DNA from 2 places in the Streptomyces sp. NPDC050085 genome. Region 1 is predicted to be linked to the other one. Evidence: predicted binding sites of a transcription regulator. Region 1 holds the regulator's gene; the other holds the start of a gene.
The links. Region 1 encodes HspR, which represses chaperone genes until heat shock. Its sites were predicted from a motif close to TTGAGNNNNNNNNNCTCAA; they were not measured.
Positions count from the first base shown of each region.

Region 1 (4,344 bases):
GTACTACTACGTCGTCACCGTGGTCGACACCGACGGCAACGAGTCGGCCCCGTCACCGGAGGTGTCGGTGACGCCCGTCGCACCGTAAGCACGTGAAGGGGCCCTGGGGTCTCAGGGCCCCTGTACCGACTTGATCGTGTACGGATACGACTCCTGCTGCCAGTCCACCGTGAAGAGGGCGGCCGGGCGGGCGGCGACCTGCGGCACGCGGCCGTCCGACGTCAGGACCTTCGCCGTACCGAACGTGCCGGTGCGGCTGACCAGCTTGGCGCTGACCTGCGTATAGCTGTAGGGAGGCGCCGACTTGGGCAGGACCGTGGCGTAGACGAGCATGCCGTCGCCGTCGTCGTCGAGCGCCAGGTCGGGGCGGTCACCGGCGCCGAGGGCCGTGACGGTGCCCAGGGTGCCGCCCGCGGACAGCGTGCGGCCGCGCAGTTCGAGCTTGCCGCTGACGTTGCGGGTCCACACGATCACCGAGTCGCCCTCGAGGTCGGTGGCGAGCGTGTGGTGGTTGCCCGCGTTGTCGGTGGACGCCGAGATGCGCAGGGGCGAGGACAGGGTCCCGGTGCGGCTCCAGCGCGAGGCCCACACCTGCGGGACCGTGCCGCCGCCGGAGCGGTAGCTGATGACCGCGTCACCGTCCCGGTCGACGCCGACCCGCACCATGCCGAACCCGCCGTACGAGGCGATGGGCGTGGTGATCAACTTCGCCGGATAGACGGTCGTCGACGTGATCCGCTTGGCCGCCACGTCGGCGCCGCGCGGCCAGGCCACGACGAACTGGCTGTTGCGGTCGACGCCGATGGCCGGCTTGTCGCCGTTGCTGGAGCCGAGGTTGATGACGGAGCCGAGCGTGCCGTCCATGAAGATCCGGCGGGCGACCGCGCGCCAGCTTCCGTCGCGGACCTCCGTCCAGGCCGCCATCGCGGTGCCGCTCGGTGTGACGGCCACGACCGGGTCGGTGGCGGGCGCCGACGTGGACAGCTTCTGCAGCGGCCCGACGAGGCTGCCGGAGCCCGCGACGCGACGGCCGACGACCGTACTGTCCTGCTGCCAGACCACCGCCGAGTCACCGGTGTCGTCGGAGTCGGCCTCCGGCCATGCCACGGCGGCGCCGTCCGGCGACAGCGTGCGGATCGCCCCGGTCGAGCCGTCCCTGTACTTCACCCGCGTCTGGATGCGGTTGTAGGAGTACGTCGTGGACTGGTCCCCGGCCGACCAGCTCAGCAGGGCGTCCCCCTGCCGGTCCATGGAAACCCCGGGCGAGTCGTCCGGAGTCCAGCCGGACGCCGACACGCTCCACGCCGAGGTCCACGTGGCCTCGGCGTTCATGGCGAACGCCGCGGCGGCCGCGATCCCGGCCGCCGCGGCGACGGAAACCCCTGCGAGTATCCGGCGCTTCATCGAACGCCGGTGACGTGCTGTACGCGAAACCACTCTGCTCCCTACGACCGTCACGACTCTCATGCCCTTCTCATGGCAACGGGACAGCCGGCACAGCCAACACACAGGCCTCCCCCAGAACCCAGCGCATCAGCAGCCTCATTCGTCACAGCCGGAGACGGCAACGTGAAGGGGCCCCGGAGTCGGCTGACTCCGGGGCCCCTTCACACGTTGCACAGCAGCTCAGTCCCGCGGCCCCTTCGGCCGCCAGACCACCAGCGCGCTGGTCTGCTGGACCTCCTGGTACGGGACCAGGTCGCGGCGGTACGAGGCGTGCACCGCCGCCTCACGTTGCTGCATGGCCGCGGCGGCTCCCTCCACGGCGGCGGAGAGTTCCGCCACCCGGGACTGGAGCGCGGCCACCTGGTTCTCCAGCTCGATGATGCGCTTGATGCCCGCCAGGTTGATGCCCTCGTCCTGCGACAACTGCTGGACGGTGCGCAGCAGTTCGATGTCGCGGGCCGAGTAGCGCCGGCCGCGCCCGGCCGTGCGGTCGGGGGAGACCAGGCCGAGGCGGTCGTACTGGCGCAGCGTCTGCGGGTGCAGGCCGGACAGCTGGGCCGCCACCGAAATGACGTACACCGGGGTCTCTTCGGTCAGTTCGTACGGGTTGCTTCGTCGTCGACCATGCTGCCCATCCATCTGGCTCAGGCTCCCTTCGCGGCCTGGAACAGTTCTGCCCGGACATCGGTGTCCTCAGTCGCCTTGCGGTACGACTCGAGGGCCGAACGGGCCTCGTCGTCAAGGTCCTTGGGGACCGCGACCTCGACGGTGACCAGCAGGTCGCCCCGGGTGCCGTCCTTGCGGACCGCGCCCTTGCCGCGGGCCCGCATCGTCCGCCCGTTCGGCGTGCCCGGGGGCAGCTTCAGGGTGACCGGCGGGCCGCCGAGCGTGGGGACCTTGACCTCGCCGCCGAGCGCCGCCTCCGGGTAGGTCACCGGGACGGTGACCGTGAGGTTGTCGCCCTTGCGGCCGAAGACCGGGTGGCTGTCGACGTGGACCACGACGTACAAGTCGCCCGCCGGGCCGCCCCGTTCACCGGGTCCGCCCTTGCCGCGCAGACGGATGCGCTGGCCGTCGGAGACCCCGGCGGGGATGCGCACCTGCATCGTGCGGGAGGACTTGGCGCGGCCGCTGCCCTTGCAGACCTCGCAGGGCGTTTCCGCGATCAGGCCGCGGCCCTTGCAGTCCACGCAGGGGTCGGTGAGGGAGAAGCCGCCACCGCCGCCCCGCGAGACCTGGCCGGTGCCGACGCAGGTCGGGCACACGCGCGGCGTGCCGTTCTTGTCGCCGGTGCCGGAGCACGCCTTGCAGGGGGCCTGGGACGACATGCGGAGGGGGACTGTCGCCCCGTCGACCGCCTCGGTGAAGCTGAGCGTCACCTCGGACTCGATGTCCTGTCCGCGGCGCGGCTGGGTACGGGTGCCCGTGCCCGCGCCGCCCCGGTTGAACAGGCCGCCGAACACGTCCCCGATGCCGCCGCCGAAACCGCCCTGCCCGCCCTGGCCCTGGGCGCCGCCTCCGAAGAGGTCGCCCAGGTCGAAGTTGAACGAGCCGCCGCCCGCGCCGGGCCCCGGACGGAATCCGCCGTTGCCGAACAGGGCGCGCGCCTCGTCGTACTCCTTGCGCTTCTTGGGGTCACCGAGGACGTCGTTCGCCTCGGAGATCTCCTTGAACCGCTCCTCCGCCTTGGGGTTGTTCTTGTTGGCGTCGGGGTGGTTCTCGCGCGCCAGCTTGCGGTACGCCTTCTTGATCTCGGCGTCGGTGGCGTCCTTCGGGACGCCGAGGACCTTGTAGTAGTCCTTCTCGATGAAGTCCTTGGTGCTCATCGGCCTCGACGTCCCTCCTCACCTGTATCTGTCGTACGTATGACGTCAGCCCTCGTCCGGGCCACCGCTGTCCTTCTCCTCGGCCTTCGCGTCGGCCGACTCGTCGGACTTGCCGCCCTGCGCGCCCGGCTGCGGCTCGGCCACGGCCACCCGCGCGGGGCGGATGGTGCGCTCGCCGATCCGGTAACCCGGCTGCAGGATCGCCACGCAGGTCGTCTCGGTGACGTCCGGCGCGTAGCTGTGCATCAGGGCCTCGTGCACCGTCGGGTCGAAGGGCTCGCCCTCCTTGCCGAACTGCTGCAGGCCCAGCTTCGCCACGACCGTCTCCAGCGAGTCGCCCACGGACTTGAATCCGCCGACGAGTTCGCCGTGCTCACGGGCGCGGCCGATGTCGTCGAGGACGGGAAGCAGCTCGGTCAGGAGGTTCGCGACGGCGATCTCCTTGACCGTGACGCGGTCCCGCTCCACACGGCGACGGTAGTTCTGGTACTCGGCCTGCAGGCGCTGGAGGTCGGCGGTGCGCTCGCCGAGGGCGGCGCGTGCCTGGTCCAGGGCTGCCGTCAGACCGGCAGCGCCTTCTTGTTGGGTGGAAGCTGAGTCCCCGGCCGGGGCTGCCCCCTCCTTGTCGGAGGAGGCGGCCTGTCCGGCTACTGTCTCGGCGTCGTCGGGGGTGGCGCCGGAGGGGACGTCAGGCTTCTCGTTCTCCTCGAAGCCCGGGGTCTCCTCCGTCACGCGGCACCGTCCTTGCGGTCCTCGTCCACGATCTCGGCGTCGACGACGTCCTCGTCGGCACCGTCCTTGGACATGTTCGGGCCGTCACCCTGGGGCGCGTCGGCGCCACCGGCGGCCTGCGCACCCTGGGCGTCGGCGTACATGGCCTGGCCCAGCTTCTGCGAGACGGCGGCGACCTTCTCGGTGGCGGTGCGGATCTCGGCCGTGTCCTCGCCCTTGAGCTTTTCCTTCAGCTCGGTGACGGCTTCCTCGACCTCGGTCTTCACGTCGCCGGGGACCTTGTCCGCGTTGTCCGCGAGGAACTTCTCGGTCTGGTAGACGAGCTGCTCGCCCTGGTTGC
Region 1 covers NZ_JBITJZ010000003.1:325,354-329,697, forward strand. The annotation lists gene ACIBUY_RS13920 (fibronectin type III domain-containing protein) at 1-88, shown strand, start outside; gene ACIBUY_RS13925 (hypothetical protein) at 112-1,404, opposite strand; gene ACIBUY_RS13930 (heat shock protein transcriptional repressor HspR) at 1,627-2,085, opposite strand; gene dnaJ (molecular chaperone DnaJ) at 2,091-3,272, opposite strand; gene grpE (nucleotide exchange factor GrpE) at 3,318-4,004, opposite strand; gene dnaK (molecular chaperone DnaK) at 4,001-4,344, opposite strand, start outside.

Region 2 (4,344 bases), on a different contig from region 1:
GTGCACCTGGAGGTGCTCGACCACCTGGTGGCGCAGGCGGCGGGAGCGGAGCGCACCGTGGAGATCCTTGAGAAGTGGCGTACGCGCCTGAATTGAAACCCCTCCGGCGATTGAGGAGCGGGGTCCGGGGCTCAGCCCCGTGAGCTCAGCGGCTACGAGGCCGTACCTTTCTCGTCGTCGACGATCTCCGCATCCACCACGTCCTCCTTCGGGTCTTCAGAGGGGGTACTCTCCGCCCCCGCCCCCTGGTACATCGCCTGCCCCACCTTCTGGCTGACGGTGGCCAGTTTCCGCACCCCCTCCCTGAGGGCGTTCGTGTCGGTCGGGTCCGCGGCGAGGACGCCCTTCAACTCCTCTATGGCGGCGTCGACTTCGCCGCGCACCTCGGACGGAACCCGTTCCTCGTTGTCCCGCAGGAACCGCTCCGTCTGGTACACGAGCTGCTCCGCCTCGTTGCGGGCCTCGGCGGCCTCGCGGCGCTTGCGGTCCTCGTCGGCGTGCGCCTCGGCCTCCCGCATCATCCGGTCGATGTCGTCCTTGGGCAGCGCCGAGCCGCCGGTCACGGTCATCTTCTGCTCGCGCCCGGTGGCGAGGTCCTTCGCGGAGACGTGCATGATCCCGTTGGCGTCGATGTCGAAGGTGACCTCGATCTGCGGTACGCCGCGCGGCGCGGGCGGCAGCCCCGTCAGGTCGAAGACGCCGAGCTTCTTGTTGTAGGCGGCGATCTCCCGTTCGCCCTGGAAGACCTGGATGCCGACGGAGGGCTGGTTGTCGGTGGCGGTGGTGAAGATCTCCGAACGCCTCGTCGGAATGGTCGTGTTGCGTTCGATGAGCCGCGTCATGACGCCGCCCTTGGTCTCGATGCCGAGGGACAGCGGCGTGACGTCGAGCAGCAGGACGTCCTTGACGTCGCCGCGGATGACACCGGCCTGCAGGGTCGCGCCGAGGGCGACCACCTCGTCCGGGTTGACGCCCTTGTGCGGGTCCTTGCCGGTCAGCTCCCGTACGAGTTCCGTGACCGCGGGCATGCGCGTGGAACCGCCGACGAGGATGACGTGGTCGATGTCCTTCAGCTCGATGCCCGCGTCCTGCACGGCCTGGTGGAACGGCTTCTTGCAGCGGTCGAGCAAGTCCCCTGTCAGTTCCTGGAACTGAGCCCGCGTCAGCTTCTCGTCGAGGTGCAGGGGGCCTTCGGCGGACGCCGTGATGTAGGGCAGGTTCACCGTCGTCTCGCTCGACGAGGACAGCTCGATCTTCGCCTTCTCGGCGCCCTCGCGCAGCCGCTGCAGCGCCATCTTGTCCTTGGCGAGGTCGATGCCGTACGCGTTCTTGAACTGCTGCACGAGATGGTCGACGACCCGCTGGTCCCAGTCGTCGCCGCCGAGCCGGGTGTCCCCGTTGGTCGCCTTGACCTCGATGACGCCGTCGCCCATCTCCAGGAGCGAGACGTCGAACGTGCCGCCGCCCAGGTCGAAGACGAGGACCGTCTGCTCGTCGCCCTTGTCGAGGCCGTAGGCGAGGGCGGCGGCGGTCGGCTCGTTGATGATGCGCAGCACCTTCAGCCCGGCGATCTCGCCGGCCTCCTTGGTGGCCTGCCGCTGCGCGTCGTCGAAGTAGGCGGGCACGGTGACGACGGCGTCGGTGACGTCCTCGCCGAGATAGGACTCCGCGTCGCGCTTGAGCTTCTGCAGGACGCGGGCGGACAGTTCCTGGGCGCTGTAGCGGGCCCCGTCGATGGCGCCGCTCTCGGGGAAGTGCCAACTCCCGTCGCCCATGTGGCGTTTGACGGAGCGCGCGGTGCGCTCCACGTTCGTGACGGCCTGGCGTTTGGCGACCTCGCCGACCAGGACCTCCTTGTTCTTGGCGAAGGCGACGACGGAGGGGGTGGTGCGCGCGCCCTCCGCGTTGGCCACGACGGTGGGCTCACCGCCCTCCAGTACGGCCACCACCGAGTTCGTCGTGCCGAGATCGATACCGACCGCACGCGCCATGACGTGCCCCCTGTCCCATGAGTAGGCCCGCTCAAGTCGTTCTGCATTCCGGGTTGTCCGGAAATCCAGCACAAAACTTGAGCGGGCCTACGTCAAGGGGGCGGACGGGCCCGCGATCAGGCGAGCTTGGCCGTCAGCGAGATCGTCGTGCCCGTGAGCGCCTGACTGACGGGGCAGTTCTTCTTGGCGTCCTCGGCCGCGGCCTGGAAGCCCTGCTCGTCGAGGCCGGGCACGGTGCCCTCGACCGTGAGGTGGATGCCGGTGATGCCCTCACCGGGCTGGAACGTCACGTCCGCGGAGGTGACCAGCTTGGTGGGCGGCGTACCGGCGCCGGACAGGCCGTGCGAGAGCGCCATGGAGAAGCAGGACGAGTGCGCGGCCGCGATCAGCTCCTCGGGGCTGGTCTTCCCGTTCGCCTGCTCGGCGCGGGACGGCCAGGACACCGGCTGCTCGCCGATGCCGGAGGAGTCGAAGGTGACGACGCCGTTGCCCTCGAGAAGGGTGCCTTCCCACACGGTGTGTGCGGAGCGCGTGGTTGCCACGGTGGAGTTCCTTTCGGATGCGGTTGTCTCTGCCCCCATCCGATCACATCCGCCTTCATTGCACCTGGAACACGGGCCCACGCGCCGTGAACGGCAGCCGGGCGCCCCGCGGGACCAGATAGGCGTGCTCCCTCGGCACCCGCAGCACGTCGCACTCGCCGTCGGTGATGATCAGCAGCGGGGCGGCCGCCGGGAAGTCGTCGGCGCGGCGCAGCAGGTCGATGCCGGGCTGCAGGACCGTGCCGCCGCGTCCCCTGATCCGCACGCGGTTCGCGATCTCCGTCGCCGGGAGGTATCCGGCGTCGTACGGGCTCGCGTCGCAGAAGACGACGCGGGCGGCCGGTACGTCGCGGGCCTGCGCGTACGAGGCGATCGCGCCGAGTGCCTTGCCGAGCAGCGTCCGGCTCATCGAACCGGACGTGTCCAGGACGACGCCGAACGTGCAGCGGGCGATCTCCTCGGGCGGGAAGGAGCGGCCCGCGCGCGGGATGTCGGGCGTGGAGGCCTGGCGGCGCGCCGGGCGGGCGTAGCTGCGCACGGGCTCGGGCCGGGGCACGAACTCGTCGAACCAGCGGGCCAGTTGGGCGTCCCACGGCACCGGCGGGTGGGCGAGCGCGCGGATCTCCTCGACGAGCCCGAGCGGCAGCAGCCCGCGCTCCTGCTGGTGGTGCAGGTCGAGGCCCTGGGCGAGGCCGCGCCGGTAGAACTCGTCGAGGTCCACGAAGTCCCTTACGGGGCCGAGCGGTTCACCGAGGATGTCGCCGCGCCCCTTGCCGCGCAGCGTCGCGAGGCGGCGCCGCGTGCGCAGGTCCCCGGCGATCCGGTCGTACACCTCCTCGGTGGACAGGCCGCTCAGCTCCGGGTCGTGCAGCAGCCCTTCGGGCATCTCGCCGATCCGCATCTCGCGCAGCCAGCCGTTGATGACGTAGTCGGCGGCGACGTTGAAGAGGTACGGGTCGCGGGCGCCGCGCCGGTCCCCGTGGCGCAGGGCGGCGTGCAGCATCTCGTGGCCGAGGATGAAGCGCCACTCGTCGTCGGTGTGGCGCTTGAGGGGATTGACGTAGATCTCACCGAGGTCCGCGTTGACGGCGGCGACCGAGATGTCGTGGGCGCGGGCGAGCTCCGCGTCGGCGACGAGGGTCATGCCCGCGGCGATGCCGCCGAGCAGCGGGTACGACGACACGAACCAGCCGAGCGCGCGCCCCCAGGGCCTCAACGGCACGCGCTCGCCCGTGAGTTCGTCACGCCGGCCGCCCGCGACGTCCATGGCGGCGGACATCGTACGGGTGAGGGCGTGCGCGAAGGCCGTCTGCCAGTCGGGGGCCCGGCCGTGTCCTGGCCAGGGCGTCAGGAGCTGGTCGGGGGCGGGCCCGCCCGCACCGCAGTGGGCGTACGCGGGCGGGATGCCGTCGCGGCGCCAGCGCGCGGCGAGCTGCTCCTCGTCGCCGCCGGGGAACACGGCGGGCAGCCCCTCCGGGGGCCGTCCGACCGGGAACGTCTGCTGGAAGCGGTGCACGACGACGCAGCGGGCCGCCAGCTCGTACGCGTCCGGCTGCACGCGCTCGCCCTGCGCGGCCGGGACGTGCCCGAAGCCCAGGTGGAGCAGGCAGTGCGCCAACGCCCAGGCCCACTCGGCGGGTTCGGCCCGGCGGGTGGGGTGGACGTGGACGCAGCCGTCGGAGTCGACCAGGGCCCAGCCGTGCTCGGGCACCACGCGGCAGCCGGTGCGGCAGAACCGTACGTCCATCGAGTCGAGCGCGGGGTTGGCCCGCACCATCCCAAGTCCCTTGAGATAGGCCTCGGTTGCGGGA
Region 2 covers NZ_JBITJZ010000001.1:560,154-564,497, forward strand. The annotation lists gene ACIBUY_RS02295 (helix-turn-helix domain-containing protein) at 1-96, shown strand, start outside; gene dnaK (molecular chaperone DnaK) at 153-1,991, opposite strand; gene ACIBUY_RS02305 (OsmC family protein) at 2,108-2,533, opposite strand; gene ACIBUY_RS02310 (hypothetical protein) at 2,589-4,344, opposite strand, start outside.
Region 2: dnaK (molecular chaperone DnaK) is a predicted target of HspR. The motif match lies at 2,069-2,087, and genes of this name have one in related genera.